One region of the Streptomyces sp. NPDC048295 genome, then DNA from elsewhere that is predicted to be linked to it. Evidence: riboswitches for the same ligand, from Rfam matches in the RefSeq annotation. Region 1 holds a riboswitch; each other region holds the start of a gene.
What was found. Region 1 has a riboswitch for cobalamin ahead of AB0D53_RS30860 (ABC transporter substrate-binding protein). Riboswitches for the same ligand answer to the same signal wherever they lie in the genome.
Positions count from the first base shown of each region.

Region 2: another riboswitch for cobalamin. It lies ahead of AB0D53_RS31180 (CoA-acylating methylmalonate-semialdehyde dehydrogenase); the one in region 1 lies ahead of AB0D53_RS30860 (ABC transporter substrate-binding protein).
Region 3: another riboswitch for cobalamin. It lies ahead of AB0D53_RS10765 (cobalamin biosynthesis protein); the one in region 1 lies ahead of AB0D53_RS30860 (ABC transporter substrate-binding protein).

Region 1 is NZ_JBEZLL010000025.1:106,032-111,098, forward strand. It holds partial or broken gene AB0D53_RS30845 (acyl-CoA dehydrogenase) at 1-604, shown strand, start outside; gene AB0D53_RS30850 (acyl carrier protein) at 691-969, shown strand; gene AB0D53_RS30855 (beta-ketoacyl-[acyl-carrier-protein] synthase family protein) at 966-2,189, shown strand; cobalamin riboswitch at 2,269-2,459, shown strand; gene AB0D53_RS30860 (ABC transporter substrate-binding protein) at 2,494-3,561, shown strand; gene AB0D53_RS30865 (iron chelate uptake ABC transporter family permease subunit) at 3,624-4,649, shown strand; gene AB0D53_RS30870 (ABC transporter ATP-binding protein) at 4,646-5,067, shown strand, end outside.
Region 2 is NZ_JBEZLL010000026.1:13,253-18,319, forward strand. It holds gene AB0D53_RS31170 (enoyl-CoA hydratase/isomerase family protein) at 1-582, opposite strand, end outside; gene AB0D53_RS31175 (acyl-CoA dehydrogenase family protein) at 579-1,724, opposite strand; gene AB0D53_RS31180 (CoA-acylating methylmalonate-semialdehyde dehydrogenase) at 1,733-3,232, opposite strand; cobalamin riboswitch at 3,425-3,610, opposite strand; cobalamin riboswitch at 4,188-4,402, shown strand; gene AB0D53_RS31185 (deoxynucleoside kinase) at 4,698-5,067, shown strand, end outside.
Region 3 is NZ_JBEZLL010000006.1:59,981-65,047, reverse strand. It holds gene AB0D53_RS10770 (cobyric acid synthase) at 1-878, opposite strand, end outside; gene AB0D53_RS10765 (cobalamin biosynthesis protein) at 875-1,873, opposite strand; cobalamin riboswitch at 2,018-2,149, opposite strand; gene AB0D53_RS10760 (hypothetical protein) at 2,300-2,530, opposite strand; gene AB0D53_RS10755 (inorganic phosphate transporter) at 2,553-3,812, opposite strand; gene AB0D53_RS10750 (class II aldolase/adducin family protein) at 4,022-4,708, shown strand; gene AB0D53_RS10745 (hypothetical protein) at 4,750-5,067, shown strand, end outside.

The DNA of each region.
Region 1 (5,067 bases):
ACGGCGATCCGCTGGGACGGTGGAACGCTGCCTCCGGGCCCGCCCTGCGCGGCGTCGAGGCCCATGCCCAGCGGCAGGCGGCCGAGGCGTACGCGGAAGCGGTGGCGGCGCTGCCCGAGGGGCCCGCCCGCGAACGGCTCGACGAGCTGCACCGGCTCTTCGCACTCGACCGGATCGCCCGGAACAGCGGTGATCTGCTGGCAGCGGGCCTGCTGACCGCCGATCAGGTCAACCGGCTGCCGGACCGGGTGGAGGAGCTCATCACCACGGTCGCCGCCCGTCTTCCCGGCCTCGTCGAGTCCTTCGCGCTGCCGCCGGAACTGCTCGCCGACTGGCCCATCGCCGGAGCCGACTACGTGGCCGCCTACGACGACCCGGACGGCGCCTGGCAGCGTGACGAGGGCCGCGCGACGGTGCCGGACGAGCGGTGAGAGCCATGACGAGAAAGGGAACTGCTGTACGGGGTCACCGGGTCAGGGAGGCGGCCGGCGCCCTCGGCGTCCGCGTTGTCCTGCTGGCTTACTGGGGTACGGCGTCCGTCCTGGCCCGGTGGTGCGGGGAGCGCGGGGAGGACGGTGCCGAATCGGTTCGGCACAAGGCGTAACTGGAGGCACTCCGCCCAGTTGATTCGGCGTCGGGACGGTGTCACCGCCGGCCCGGCAGCCGGACCGAATGATGGAGAGAAAGCTCATGAGTACGATTCACCCCAAGATCACCGAGGTTCTGACACACACCTTCAAAGTGCCTGTTGCCGAGATCCACCCGGGCTCCACCATGGACAGCCTGGAGATGGACTCCCTCGCCGTTGCCGAGTTCGCCGTCCTGATCAGGGAGACGGCGGGCGGTGTCCGGGACTTCGACCAGCTTCCCAAGAACGCCACGCTGGCCGACATCACACGGTTCATCGACCCGGCGGGCGACGGCGGGGCGCGGGTGGGCGGCGGGCCGGCGATGAGCAACGCCCGATGAACAGGCCGGCCGTCGCCGTCACCGGCCTGGGCATGATCACCCCGGTCGGCAACGACACCGAATCCACCTGGGAGGGTGTGTGCGCGGGCGTGTCACCGGCCCGGACCGTCGCCGAACTCGAAGGATGCGCGATCGACTTCGCGTGCATGGTCGACGGCATCGACCTGGACGCCGCGATCGGCGGCCGTGCGTCCTTCCGCATGGGGAAGTACGTGAAGCTCGCGGTGCTCGCGGCCCGGGAGGCGGTCGCCGACGCCGGGCTCGACCCGGCAGGGTGGGAGGGCACCCGGGTCGCGGTGGTCGTCGGCACCAGCAGCGGGGGCTCCGCCTCGCTGACCGAGCAGGCGGTCGTGATGGACCGGCTCGGAGCCGGGGCCACCTCGCCCTCGGGCATCCTGCTCACCATTCCGAACATGCCCGCGGCCGAGATCGCGATCCAGCTGCGGGCCACCGGACCCAGCATGGCCCCGTGCACCGCCTGTTCGTCCGGCGTCACCGCGCTGTCCGTCGCCCGCGACCTCCTGGTCACCGGGCAGTGCGACATCGCGATCGCCGGAGCCACGGAGTCGATCGTCTACCCGGTCGCCATGGCCGGGTTCGCCCGGTCCGGCGCAGGGGCCCGGAAAGACGGAGACCCGGCCGGACTCTGCCGACCCTTCGCGGCGGACCGGGCCGGACTGGTCATGGGCGAGGGCGCGGCCGTCATGGTGCTGGAACGGACGGAGGACGCCCGGGCCCGCGGCGCGGCTCCACGGGCACTGCTCGCCGGCACCGGCGCCACCACCGACGCCCACCACCCCATCAGCCCGCATCCCTCCGGCACGGTCGCCCAGGCGGCGGTGGAGGCCGCGCTGCGCGACGCGGGCTGGGCGGCCGAGGACGTCGAGCACGTCAACGCGCACGGCACCGCGACCCCGGTCAACGACGCCGCCGAGGCCGCCCTGATCGCCCGGGTCTACCCGCACCGGCCGCCCGTCACCGCTCCCAAGGGCGTACTGGGGCACTGCATGGGGGCGGCCGGAGCGATCGAGGCCGGACTCACCGTCCTCACGCTCCAGCGCGGAGTCGTCCCACCGATCGCCAACCTGGACGCCCCGGCGCCCGAGTTCGACATCGAATGCGTCACCGGGCAACCGCTGCGGCAGCCCATCCGGCGTGCCGTCAGCCATTCCTTCGGCTTCGGCGGACACAACGCCGTGATCGCTCTTCAGCGTCCGTAGGCATCCGGCAGGTGGTGCGACGGGAAACACTGCCCGGCGTACCACCGGCCACACCCCTCATGAGCTGCGCAGAGGCTCGTGATAGCTTGCCGGGGCCAGTCGAACTCCACGTAAGGGGTCAGGGAATCCGGTGCGAATCCGGAACTGACGCGCAGCGGTGAGGGGGACGGGCGGGGCCACGGCCACTGGGACCACCCTCGGGTGTCCTGGGAAGGCGTCCCGTCCGAAGGAACCCGAGTCCGAAGACCTGCTGGTACCCGCGACCCGGCACCGGGCCGCGGACTCCGTACAGCGGGCTCCGCGCATGAGCCCCGAGACGCAGAGGGACCCCGTGCCGTCCATAGCCAGCCCTGTCCGCACCATGGCCCTGCTCTCGGCGGGACTCGTCCTGCTGACCGCCTGCGGAGGCGGAGCCGGTGAATCCGCCTCGAAACCGGGCCCCGCGCACGGATACCCGGTGACACTGAAGAACTGCGGACGCACCGTCACCGTCGAAGCCGCGCCGCGCCGCGCCGTCCCGGTGGACCAGGGATCGACGGAGATCCTGCTCTCCCTCGGCCTCGCCGACCGGCTGGCAGCCACCGCCACCTGGACCGACCCGGTGATGAAGGGCCTGGAGAAGGCCAACGCCCGGGTGCCCAGGATCTCGGACAACCGGCCGTCCTCGGAGAAGGTCCTGGACCGCGAGCCCGACTTCGTCAGCGCGTCGTTCGCATCGACACTAGCCAAGGGCGGCGTCGCACCGCGCGAACAGTTCGAGGAACTCGGCGTCCCCACCTACGTCTCGCCCGCCGACTGCACCGGCAAGGACAACAGCAAGGGTGGCGACGGCTCCCGTACCGCGCGGCTGACCATGGACAGCGTCTACGGCGAAGTGCGCGACCTGGCCCGGGTGTTCGGCGTACCGGAGCGCGGCGACGCGCTCGTGACACAGCTGCGGGCCCGGGTGAGGAAGGCGGCCGAGGGCATCGACGCCTCCGGTGCCACCCTCCTGTACTGGTTCTCCGACTCCAAGTCCCCTTACCTGGCCGGCTGCTGCGGAGCGCCCGGAATCATCACCGAGGAGCTCGGCGCGAAGAACGTCTTCGACGACACCCACGAGGAATGGCCCCAGATCAGCTGGGAGACCGTCGCCGACCGCAATCCCGACGTCCTGGTCGTCGGTGACCTGACCCGCAGGGCCCAGACCGCCGAGAGCGCCGCGAAGAAGATCGAGTTCCTGGAGTCCAATCCGGTCACGAAGAACATGGACGCCGTCAGACACAAGCGGTACGTCCTGCTCAGCGGGCAGTCCTTGAACCCGTCCATCCGGACGGTCGAGGGCGTCGAACGCGTCGCCGCCGGGCTGCGCCGGTTCGGGTTCGCCGGGTGACGGGGACCGGACGCGGCACCGCGGTGGCCGCGCCGCCGGACCCCGTCACCTCCGTCCGTGCCGTGAAGGGTGTAAGGAGGCTGCGCGGCGGGATCCTGTGGGTGTGCGGCATCGCGCTGCTCGTGGGCTCCGTCGCCCTCGCCGTCACCATCGGCCCTGCCCGGATCTCCGTGGCCGACGTCTGGTCCGCGGTCGCCTCCCACCTCGGATGGGGCCGTTCACGGCTCTCCCCGATCCGGGACGGCATCATCTGGAACCTGCGCATGCCGCGCACCCTGCTCGCCGCGGTGTGCGGCGCCGGACTCGCGGTGTGCGGGACCGTCATGCAGTCGCTGCTCCGCAACCCGCTCGCCGACCCGTTCGTCCTCGGGGTCTCCTCAGGGGCGTCCACCGGCGCGGTCGTGGTCGTCGTGCTCGGCGTCGGCGGGGGAGCGGTGTCGGTCTCGACGGGCGCGTTCGCCGGTGCGCTCTGCTCGTTCGCCCTCGTGCTGCTGCTCAGCCACACCCTGGGCGGCACGACCGACCGGGTCGTGCTCTCCGGTGTCGCGGCCATGCAGTTGTTCTCCGCGCTCACCTCCTTCGTCGTGATGACCGCGGCCGACGCCGAGCAGACCCGCGGCGTGCTGTTCTGGCTGCTCGGCTCGCTCGCCGGGGTCGGCTGGACCGATGTGTGGATCTGCGCCGCCGTTCTCGCCGTGACGCTGCTGGTCTGTCTGGGCCATGCCCGTACGCTCGACGCCTTCGCGTTCGGACAGGATGCCGCCGCCGCGCTCGGCGTCCATGTCGCGCGCACCCGGATCGTGCTTCTGTGCACCACCGCGCTGCTGACCGCGGCACTCGTCAGCTCCGCCGGTGCCATCGGCTTCGTCGGCCTGGTGCTGCCGCACGCCGCCCGCGCCCTCGCGGGTTCCGGGCACCGGCGGCTGCTGCCGGTCACGGCCCTGGCCGGGGCCGTGTTCCTGGTCTGGGTCGACACCCTCGCCAGGACGGTCCTCGACCCGCAGGAGGTGCCCGTGGGCGTGGTCACCGCGCTGATCGGCGTGCCCGCGTTCGTCGTGGTCCTCCACCGCACCCGGAGGGCCGCGTGACCGGGGCCGCGGCCGAGGGGCTGCGCGCCGAACGGGTCAGCCGGGTGGCAGGCGGCCGCCTGATCCTCGACGGGATCGAACTCGCCCCGCCGCCCGGCGCCACCCTGGGGCTGATCGGACCGAACGGATCCGGCAAGTCGACCCTGCTGCGGGTGCTGGCCGGAGTCCTCGCCCCGGAGACCGGTGTGGTCACCCTCGACGGCCTGCGGCTCGCAGAGATCGGCCGCCGCACCGTGGCCCGGCGGGTCGCCGTGGTCGACCAGCATGCCGTCACCCAGGTCGAGCTGAGTGTGCTGGACGTGGTGAGGCTCGGGCGCATCCCGCACCGCAGGGCCTGGTCGGCACCGACGGGGGAGGACGACGAGGCGGTGCGCGAGGCGCTCGCCAGGACCGGCCTCGCCGACCGCGGCGACCAGTC
Region 2 (5,067 bases), on a different contig from region 1:
CGACGCGGGCACGAAGTGGTCCGCGAGCCCGCACACCAGGGCGTCGGCGGCACCGACGGGTGCCCCCGTGAGCGCCAGATGGGTGCCGAGTTCGCCGGGGGCCAGGGCGAGGAGGTAGGTGCCGCCGACATCGGGGACGAAGCCGATGCCGGTCTCGGGCATGGCGATCCTGGAGCGTTCGGTGACGATACGGACGCTGCCGTGGGCGGAGACGCCGACGCCGCCGCCCATCACGATGCCGTCCATGAGGGCGACATAGGGCTTGGGGTAGCGGGCGATCAGCGCGTTGAGACGGTACTCGTCGCGCCAGAAGTCCGCGGTGGCGGTGCCGCCGGTACGGGCGTCCTCGTGGATCGCGCGGATGTCGCCGCCCGCGCACAGACCGCGTTCGCCGGCGCCTTCGATGACCACCCTCGCGACCGCGGGGTCGTCGGCCCAGGCGGAGAGCGCCTCCTCGATGCGGAGGACCATGGGACGACTGAGGGCGTTGAGTGACTTGGGACGGTTGAGGGTGATGTATGCAGCGTGACCCTCGGTGCGGGTCAGGACGTGGTCGTGGTCGGCCGGTGCTTCGTTGGTCATCGCAGGTTCTCCGTCAGTCCACGCGCGACGATCACGCGCATGACCTCGTTGGTGCCTTCCAGGATCTGGTGGACCCGTAGGTCGCGGACGATCTTCTCGATGCCGTACTCGCTGAGGTAGCCGTAGCCGCCGTGCAGTTGGAGGGCCGCGTCGGCGACGGCGTAGCCGGTGTCGGTGGCGAACCGCTTGGCCATCGCGCACAGGCGCGGGGCCAGCGGATCGCCCGCGTCCAGGGCTTCAGCGGCCTGCCGGACCAGGGCGCGGGCGGCGGCGAGTTCCGTGGCCATGTCGGCGAGACGGAACTGCAGGGCCTGGGCGTCCAGCAGCCGGGCGCCGAAGGCCTCGCGGTCCGCAAGGTGGGCCAGGCTGCGGTCGAGGGCGCTCTGCGCACCGCCGAGCGAGCAGGCGGCGATGCCGAGGCGGCCGCCGTTGAGGCCGTTCATGGCGATGCGGAAGCCGTCGCCCTCGGCGCCGAGCCGCCGGTCGGCGGGGACGCGGACGCCGTCCAGGATCACCTGGCGGGTGGGCTGGGCGTTCCAGCCCATCTTCCGTTCGTCGGGGCCGAAGGAGACGCCCGGGTCCTCCCGCTCGACGACGAAGGCGGAGATCCCGCCCGGGCCGGGCTCGCCCGTCCGTGCCATGACCAGGTAGAGGCCGGAGGCGCCGGCGCCGGAGATGAACTGTTTGACGCCGCTCAACACGTACTGGTCGCCGTGCCGTTCGGCGCGGGTACGCAGGGCGGCGGCGTCCGAACCCGCGCCGGGTTCGGTCAGGCAGTAGCTGCCCAGGGTCGCGGCGGAGCAGAGGCCCGGCAGCCAGCGGTCCCGCTGCGCCTCGTCGCCGTACCGGTCGATCATCCAGGCGACCATGTTGTGGATGGACAGGTATCCGGCGATGGAGGGACAGCCGGTGGCGAGGGTATCGAAGACGAGGACGCCGTCGGCGCGGCCGAGGCCGCAGCCGCCGTATGCCTCGTCGACGTACACACCGGCGAGGCCGAGCGAGGCGGCCCGCCGGATGACGTCGATGGGGAAGTGCTTGTCCTGGTCCCACGTGACGGCGTGCGGGGCCAGCTGCTCCTGGGCGAAGTCGAGAGTGACCTCGGCGAGGGCGCGCTGCTCCTCGGTGAGGGCGGTGGTCATGGCGGCGCTCACCCCATCGTCGGGATCGTGAAGTTCGCGCCCTCCTTGACCCCGGAGGGCCAGCGCGAAGTGACGGTCTTGGTACGGGTGTGGAAGCGGATCGAGTCCGGGCCGTGCTGGTTCAGGTCGCCGAAGCCGGAGCGCTTCCAGCCGCCGAAGGTGTGGTAGGCGACGGGCACCGGAATGGGCACGTTGACGCCGACCATGCCGGTGTTCACCCGGCGGGTGAACTCGCGCGCCGTGTCACCGTCGCGCGTGAAGACGGCGACGCCGTTCCCGAAGGCGTGTTCGCTGGGCAGGCGCAGCGCCTCCTCGAAGTCGGCCGCCCGGACCACCGAGAGGACGGGCCCGAAGATCTCCTCGCGGTGGATACGCATCGAGGGATCCACACGGTCGAACAGGGACGCTCCGGCGAAGAAACCGTTCTCGTGCCCTGGCAGGGTGAAACCGCGCCCGTCCACGACGAGTTCGGCTCCCTCGTCGATGCCGATGTCGACGTACCGACGGACTCGGTCCAGGGCGTCGCGGCTGACCAGTGGTCCGAAGTCGGCCGCGGGGTCGTCGGACCGGCCGATCCGCAGGGCCGAGATCCGGTCCTTGAGAGCGGCGACGAGACGGTCGGCCGTTTCCTCGCCGACGGGCACGGCGACGGAGATGGCCATGCAGCGCTCGCCCGCCGAGCCGTAACCGGCACCGATCAGGGCGTCGACGGCCTGATCGAGGTCGGCGTCGGGCATCACGATCAGGTGGTTCTTGGCGCCGCCGAAGCACTGGGCGCGCTTGCCGTGCGCGGCGGCGGTGGCGTAGATGTGCGCGGCGACCGGGGTGGAGCCGACGAAGCCCACTGCCTGGACCCGCGGGTCCTGGAGCAGCGTGTCGACGGCCTCCTTGCCGCCGTTGACGACGTTCAGTACGCCCGGCGGCAGCCCGGCCTCCAGGAAGAGCTCCGCGAGCCGCAGCGGTACGGACGGGTCGCGCTCGGACGGCTTGAGGACGAATGCGTTTCCGCAGGCGAGAGCGGGTGCGGCCTGCCAGAGCGGGATCATCGCGGGGAAGTTGAACGGGGTGATGCCCGCGACCACGCCCAACGGTGAGCGCAGCGAGTGCACGTCGATGCCGGTGCCGGCGTTGTCGGTGAACTCGCCCTTGAGGAGGTGCGGGATCCCGGCGGCGAACTCGACCACCTCCAAGCCCCGTTGAAGGTCGCCGTGAGCGTCGGCGACGGTCTTGCCGTGCTCCGCCGACAGCATCCGGGCCAGATTCTCACGCTCGCCCTCGACGAGCTGGAGGAAGCGCAGCAGCACGCGGGCCCGGCGCTGCGGGTTCCACTGGCCCCATTCCGCCTGTGCTTCCTCGGCGTTGGCGATGGCGGCCTCGGTGTCGGCCCGTCCGGCCAGAGGCACGCGGGCCTGGACGGTGCCGGTGTTCGGGTCGTACACGTCGGCGAAGAGCCCGGACGCGCCGGGGATGTGCTTTCCGCCGATGAAATGGGTGAGTTCACGGACCATGGGTGCCTGCTCTCGTCAGGTTGGATCCGGGGATGGCACGGCGGACCGGCGAGCGACACCCGGATGGGGGCGTGCCGCTGCGGGAAGCCGTGAGAACTACGAGCGTGCGGAAACTGTGTGCGCGCGCTCCGCCGGATCACCAGGGTCGTGGGTACGGACCGGTGCCATGCGTGTCTGCTCCATCCTCGTGGACAACACGGAACAACCCGCGGCCGGTATCCTGACTCCCGGATCCCCGCGCGCCGCCCGCCTTCCCGACAGACCTCGTCAGTGGCGTGTGGATGGCAGCACACTCCCCGGTCACAGTGGCGGGACCGTGCCGGACTTGCACCGGCTTCCCTGCACCGCGGACCTTGTGCCACGAACATATAGTTGGACGTCCTAGTAAGTCCAGGGTGCCGCCAGCGCGCCTAGAGTCGGAGCATGCGCATCGTCTCCCTGCTTCCGGCGGCCACGGACATCGTGGCGGACCCCGGACTCGTCGCCGACCTGGTCGGACGCACCCACGAATGCGACTAGCCCCCCACCGTGCTCGCCTCCGTGCCTGTCGTGACCCGCGCCGAATTCGACGCGGACGAGCTCGGCAGCCGGGAGATCTCCGACGCGGTCGGCGGAGCCGGACATGCCGGCTCCTCCCGAGGCTGCGCGGCTGGGAAGACCTGCCGGCGGTACGCGCCGGGGATGTGTGGGTCCTGGACGGTCCCGCGTACTTCAACCGGCCGGGACCGAGGGGCGTCCGGGGTGCCGAGGTGCTCGCGCACGTGCTGCACGGAGTGGCGGTGGGGGAGCCGGTGACCGTGGCGGAAGCCTCACGGGTCGGGCTGAGCGGGGCACCTGTCTACAGGTCCCCGTGTCCGGAGACTCGGTGCTCTGGGGCACAGGCGTGGCTGGAGCAGCTGACGTCGTGGCCCATCCACTACATCTGGGATGGCAAGAACAAGGCGCTCCCAGATGTAGTGTGAGGGGCGCTGGTGGTTCGCCGGGCGCTCCCGCGCTCGGCGAGGCAAGAGGGAACCCGGTGAAAGACCGGGGCTGCCCCGCAGCGGTGAGCGGGAACGACCGCCGTCAGAGGCACCGGGCGCCTGGGCTCCCGGTAAGCGACGGCCATAGGAGCCTCCGGAAGAGGCGTGCCCGCGAGTCCGAAGACCTGCCACTGGTGCGCCCGCCGACGAGCGTGGGCGCCGCTTCGAGGTCCAGGGGGAGGGCCGCGCGGCAGGTGCGCGACGTCCCGGCGGAGGGCCGTACCCGTCCGGCATCGTGCCGTCGGCCCATGCCGCGTCGCCTTCCACCGGCCTGCCTCGAAGCACCGGGCACGACGACAGGGGGAGACCGGCATGCGGAGTTCCTCTCTCGCGTCCCGGCGGACAGCTCCAGTACCTGGAAGCTGTGTCAGCGAGCAAGTGGCCGGCCGGTGTGGGCGGCTGGTGCGCCCGCTTTGTGCGGCGTGGCAGGAGAGAAGCGAGGAATGGCAGTGATCTGTGTCGGAGGCATGATCGGAATCGGCAAGACGAGCGTCGCCGAACTGATCGCCAAGGAGCTGGGCAGCGAGGTCTTCTACGAGAGCGTGGACGACAACCCGATCCTGCCGCTCTTCTACTCCGCGAGCCCCGAGGAGATCGAGGCGAAGCGCTACCCGTTCCTCCTCCAGCTGTACTTCCTCCGGACGAGGTTCGCCTCGATCAAGGAGGCGTACCGGAAGAACGACAACGTCCTCGACCGGTCCATATACGAGGACTGGTACTTCGCCAAGGTCAATCACGACCTGGGCCGGATCAGCTCTCTCGAGATGCGGCTGTACGAGGGGCTGCTCGACGAGATGATGCGCGAGATCGACG
Region 3 (5,067 bases), on a different contig from region 1:
CGGTCCACGAACCTGACGACGACGCCGGGCTCGGCGGCCAGCGCGTCCACATCGGTGAAGTTCGACATCAGCGGGACCGCGCACACCGCGACGCGCAGCACGTCCTCGCCGTGCGGCGGCGCGACCACCGATTCGCGCACGGCTCCGCGCAGCGAGACCCGCAGACCGTCCTCCTCGTCGATGCCGAGGCCGTGGGCGAAGGGCAGCACCCCGTACGTCGGCCGTCCGGTGATGTCCCGCAGCATCTCCAGGCCCGGCTCCAGCAGCGACACGTCGCCGCGGAACTTGTTGACGAGATAGCCGGCGATCAGCGACTGGTCCTCGGCGGCGAGCAGCGCCGTCGTGCCGAAGAACGAGGCGAAGACACCGCCGCGGTCGATGTCGCCGACGACCACCACCGGGAAGCGCGCCGCCCGCGCTATACCCATGTTCACGATGTCCGTGCGCCGCAGATTGATCTCGGCCGGGCTCCCCGCCCCCTCGCAGATCACCGCGTCGTACGTGCTCCGGAGCTGCTCCAGGCAGTCCACGACCGTGGAGAGCAGGGCCTGCTGCCGGCCGCCGTGGTAGCCGCGGGCGCTCATCTCGCCGACCGGCTTCCCCATCAGGACGACCTGGCTGGAGCGGTCGCTGCCGGGCTTGAGCAGGACCGGGTTCATCAGCGCGCTCGGCTCCACACGGGCCGCCTGGGCCTGCATGGCCTGGGCGCGCCCGATCTCGGCGCCCTCGCGGGTGACGAACGAGTTCAGCGACATGTTCTGCGCCTTGAAGGGCGCCACCTTCACGCCCCGGCGCACGAGCCAGCGGCAGATGCCCGCGGTGACGACGCTCTTGCCCGCGTCGGAAGTGGTTCCGGCGACCAGCAGCCCGCCGCTCATGCGCTTCTCCGTCCTGCGATACGAGGTCCCGCCGCGCGGCGGGACGTGATCCGTCGTGCGGCCAGGGCCGCGCCGAGCCGTCCCGCCACGCACACGCCGAGGGCCAGCGCGCCCACCCGGCGCGACAGCCGCACCGCGCGCTCGATGTCCGCGGTCTCCACCGCCCGGCCCGTCTCCCCGTTGAGCACGGGGCGGTGCTCGACCCGGCCGCCGTACGCGAGGGTGCCGCCGAGCCGTACGCCCAGCGCGCCCGCGAACGAGGCCTCCACCGGGCCCGCGTTGGGGCTCGGGTGCTGGGCGGCATCGGCCCGCCAGGCGCGGACCGCTCCCTGCGGCCGCCCTCCGGCGGCCACGGCGAGCAGGGCCGTGAGCCGGGCACCGGGCCAGCCCGCGAGGTCGTCGAGGCGGGCCGAGGCCCAGCCGTAGCGGCGGTGGCGGGGCGACTTGTGCCCGACCATGGCGTCGAGGGTGTTGGCGGCCCGGAAGCCGGCCAGCCCGGGGACCCCGGCCAGCGCGCCCCACACCAGGGCGCCGACCACGGCGTCCGAGGTGTTCTCCGCCACGGACTCGACCACGGCGCGGGCGATCTGCGGACCGTCCAGGGACTGCGGGTCGCGCCCGCACAGATGCGGCAGCCGCTCCCGGGCCAGGTCGATGTCACCGGCCGACAGGGCGGAGCCGATGGCCCGTGCCTCACGGCCCAGGGAGGTGCCGCCGACGACGGACCAGGTGGCGGCCGCGGTCAGCGCCACGGAGGCGGCGGGGCTGCGGCGTACGGCGCGGGCGAGCAGCGCGGCACCGCCGGCGGCGCCTCCGGCGCAGACGAGGGTGTGCAGCGTGCCCCACCCGCGGTGGTCGCGCCACAGCCGGCGCTCGACGACCGCCGCGGCCCGCCCGAAGGCGGCGACCGGGTGTCCCCGGCGGGGATCACCGAGCAGCAGATCGCCGATCAGACCGGCCGTGGCGCCGTACGCGAAGATGCGGTCGGCTCGCACGGCTCAGCCGGCCGTCGCGCCTCGGCGGACCTTCGTACAGGAGGCTCTCGGCGAGAGCACCGGGACAGCGGACGCACGGCAGCCGGGCATGGCGATATGTCCTCACTCAGGGTCCGCGCCCTGGTTCGACGTGACCGGCGACGAGAGTCTCCTGGCTCCCGGATCCGCGGTTCCCCCGGCCTTCCAGCCCGCTCGCGCGTGCCGTGACTTCCGGTGTGGGGGACCGCTCCCCGGTGACAGTGGCGGGACCGCGCCGGATTCGCACCGGCTTCCTCTGCTGTCGCCGTAATTGGCTCCGGCAGTCCACCACGCTCCGCGAACGCCCGTCAACCTGCCGTTGACCTGCGGCTGCGCAGTGTGCTGATACCCACATCGGGCCGGACACCACAGGTGTCCGGCCCGACGGGGGAGCGTGCGCGGGGTGGTTCAGGCGACGATCAGATAGATGCCGTACGCGACGGCCGCCGCGCACAGCGTGAAGCAGACGTACGCGCCGGCGCGGGCCAGCAGCACCGAGCCGCCGGAGCCGCCCTGCGCCGCCGGTTCCGGCTGCTTGGAGAGGCCGACGATGCCCAGGGTGAAGAGGCCCACCAGCGCGACGGTGACGACGAGGGAGACGCCGAATACGGAGCCGAGGGCTGCCCAGTCGATGTTCATGCTGAATCCTTAGACGGCCGGGTCAGACGGTGGCGGGTCGCGCCGGGTCCTGGGTGGTTCCGGCCGGGGCCGGAATGGTGGTCATGAGGTTCTGGGCCGTTGCCTGGGCCGCGGTGGGCGGCGGGCTGACGGCGGCGATGGCCGTGGTTATGACGCCCACCGGCTCGGCTTCCGCCGGGGCGACGTCGCCGTGGCCGACCGGCTTGCGCCGCGACACCAGCCAGATCGCACCGGATCCCGCGACCAGCAGCGCCGCGACGACCACGACGCCCCAGGTGCCCTGCTTGGTGAGGAGTTCCGCGCCCGCACCGACCAGACCGGCGGCCGGCAGCGTCAGACCCCAGGCGACGAACATCCGGGTGGCGGTGGACCAGCGGACCACCCCGCCCTGGCGGCCGAGGCCCGCGCCCATCACGGCGCCGGAGCAGGACTGGGTGGTGGAGAGGGAGAAGCCGAGGTGCGAGGAGGCCAGGATGACGGTGGCCGCGCTGGTCTGGGCGGCGAAGCCCTGCGGCGGCTTGAGGTCGGTGAGGCCGCTGCCCATGGTGCGGATGATCCGCCAGCCGCCCAGGTAGGTACCGAGCGCGATGGCCGTACCGGCGCAGACGATGACCCAGACCGGCGGGTTGGCGCCCGGGTGCAGGACGCCGCCGGTGACCAGGGCCAGGGTGATGATGCCCATGGTCTTCTGCGCGTCGTTGGTGCCGTGGGCGAGGGAGACCAGCCCGGCCGAGGCGATCTGGCCGGCCCGGTACCCCTTGGCGGTGGCCTTCTCCTGGGCGTCGTTGCGGACCTTTCCGCCGATCCGGTACGTCAGCCTGGTGGCCAGCAGCGCGGCCAGACCGGCGACGATCGGGGCGGCGAGGGCGGGGAGCAGCACCTTGGTGACGACGGTGCCGCCGTTGACGGACGACCAGCCCGCGGACATCACGGCGGCGCCGATCAGACCGCCGAACAGGGCGTGCGAGGAGCTGGACGGCAGTCCGACCAGCCAGGTCAGCAGATTCCACAGAATGGCGCCGACGAGTGCCGCGAAGATGACTTCTGTTCGCAGCCCGTCCTCGTTGATGATCCCGCCGGAGATCGTCTTGGCGACCTCCACCGACAGGAACGCGCCGACGAGATTGAGAACGGCGGACATGGCCACCGCTGTCTTCGGTCTGAGTGCACCGGTCGAGATGGTGGTCGCCATCGCGTTCGCGGTGTCGTGGAAACCGTTCGTGAAATCGAACACTAGAGCTGTCACGATCACAATCGCGAGTAGCAGCGTGATGTGTTCCATTTACCCAGGCAATCGTTCGGCGTCATTGGCATGTGGACCGTAGGCAACCTGGGTGAACGGAAGATGAACTGGGCGGGGCGCTGGGGTGTTCCAAACCGGAGCGAAGGCATTCCGCTTGTGCTCGACGCGGGCGTGGCCCGGCTTTCCGGCGTGGTGCGGCTGTGGCCGATCGCATACCCGTTCGTCCGCGGGGCTGACAGGATCGGCGCATGAGCGATCAGCAGCGGAACGCGATCGAACGTGCCTGGGACGGTGTCGTCGCCACCGCCCGCAGGACGGCGGCCGAGGGCCTCGTCGTCGGGACCTCGGGAAACGTCTCGGCACGGGTCGGCGACACGATCCTGGTCACACCGAGCGGAGTGCCGTACGACCGGCTGGGCCCCCAGGACGCCGTCGGCGTCGATCCGGAGGGCAACCGTGTACTCGGTTCACTGGCCCCGACCAGCGAACTGCCACTCCACCTCGCCGTCTACCGGAACACCGACGCGGCCGCCGTCGTGCACACCCACGCCGTGCACGCCACCGCTGTTTCCACGCTGGTGCCCGAGGTCCCGTCGGTCCACTACGCCGCCGCCATACTGGGCGGCCCCGTCCGCGTCGCGGCCTACGCGCGCTACGGCACTGCCGAACTGGCCGAGAACATGCTCGCCGCCCTGCGCGACCGCACGGGCTGCCTTCTCCAGAACCACGGAACCGTCACCTACGGAGCCACCCTGGACCAGGCGTACGACCGGACCGCCCAGCTGGAATGGCTCTGCCGGCTCTGGCTCGCCGCGAGCTCCGTGCCCGGGCTCACCCCGAACCTGCTCTCGCCGGAGCAGCTGAGCGATGTGCGGGAGGCGTTCAAGGGGTACGGACAGCCGGGCGGGCCCGGCCCCGCCCACCGGACGGGCTAAGGCCTGTGGCGGGGGCCCGCACCCCCCGTGACACTGAAGCCGTGCGCCCGGCAACAGTCACGGCAGCAGCCGTCACCACGATCCTCGGCGTCGGTGCGGCAGCGGTCGCGGCCGGCCGGCTGGCCAGCGACGCGGTCCTCGGAGCGCCGTCCGGGCGGCCGCTCCCCGCCGACCGCAGACTCACCGTGCACGCCACGGCGGCCGGGCAGGTCACCCTGACCCGCTCCCTCACCGCCCTGCGGCCCGGCACGTACGGACTGGTCGGCAAGGGCGTCCACGCGGTGGTCGGCCCGGTGATCGAGCACGCCCACCACGCCCCCGACACCGTCGTACGCAGACTGGAGCGCGTCGACCACGGC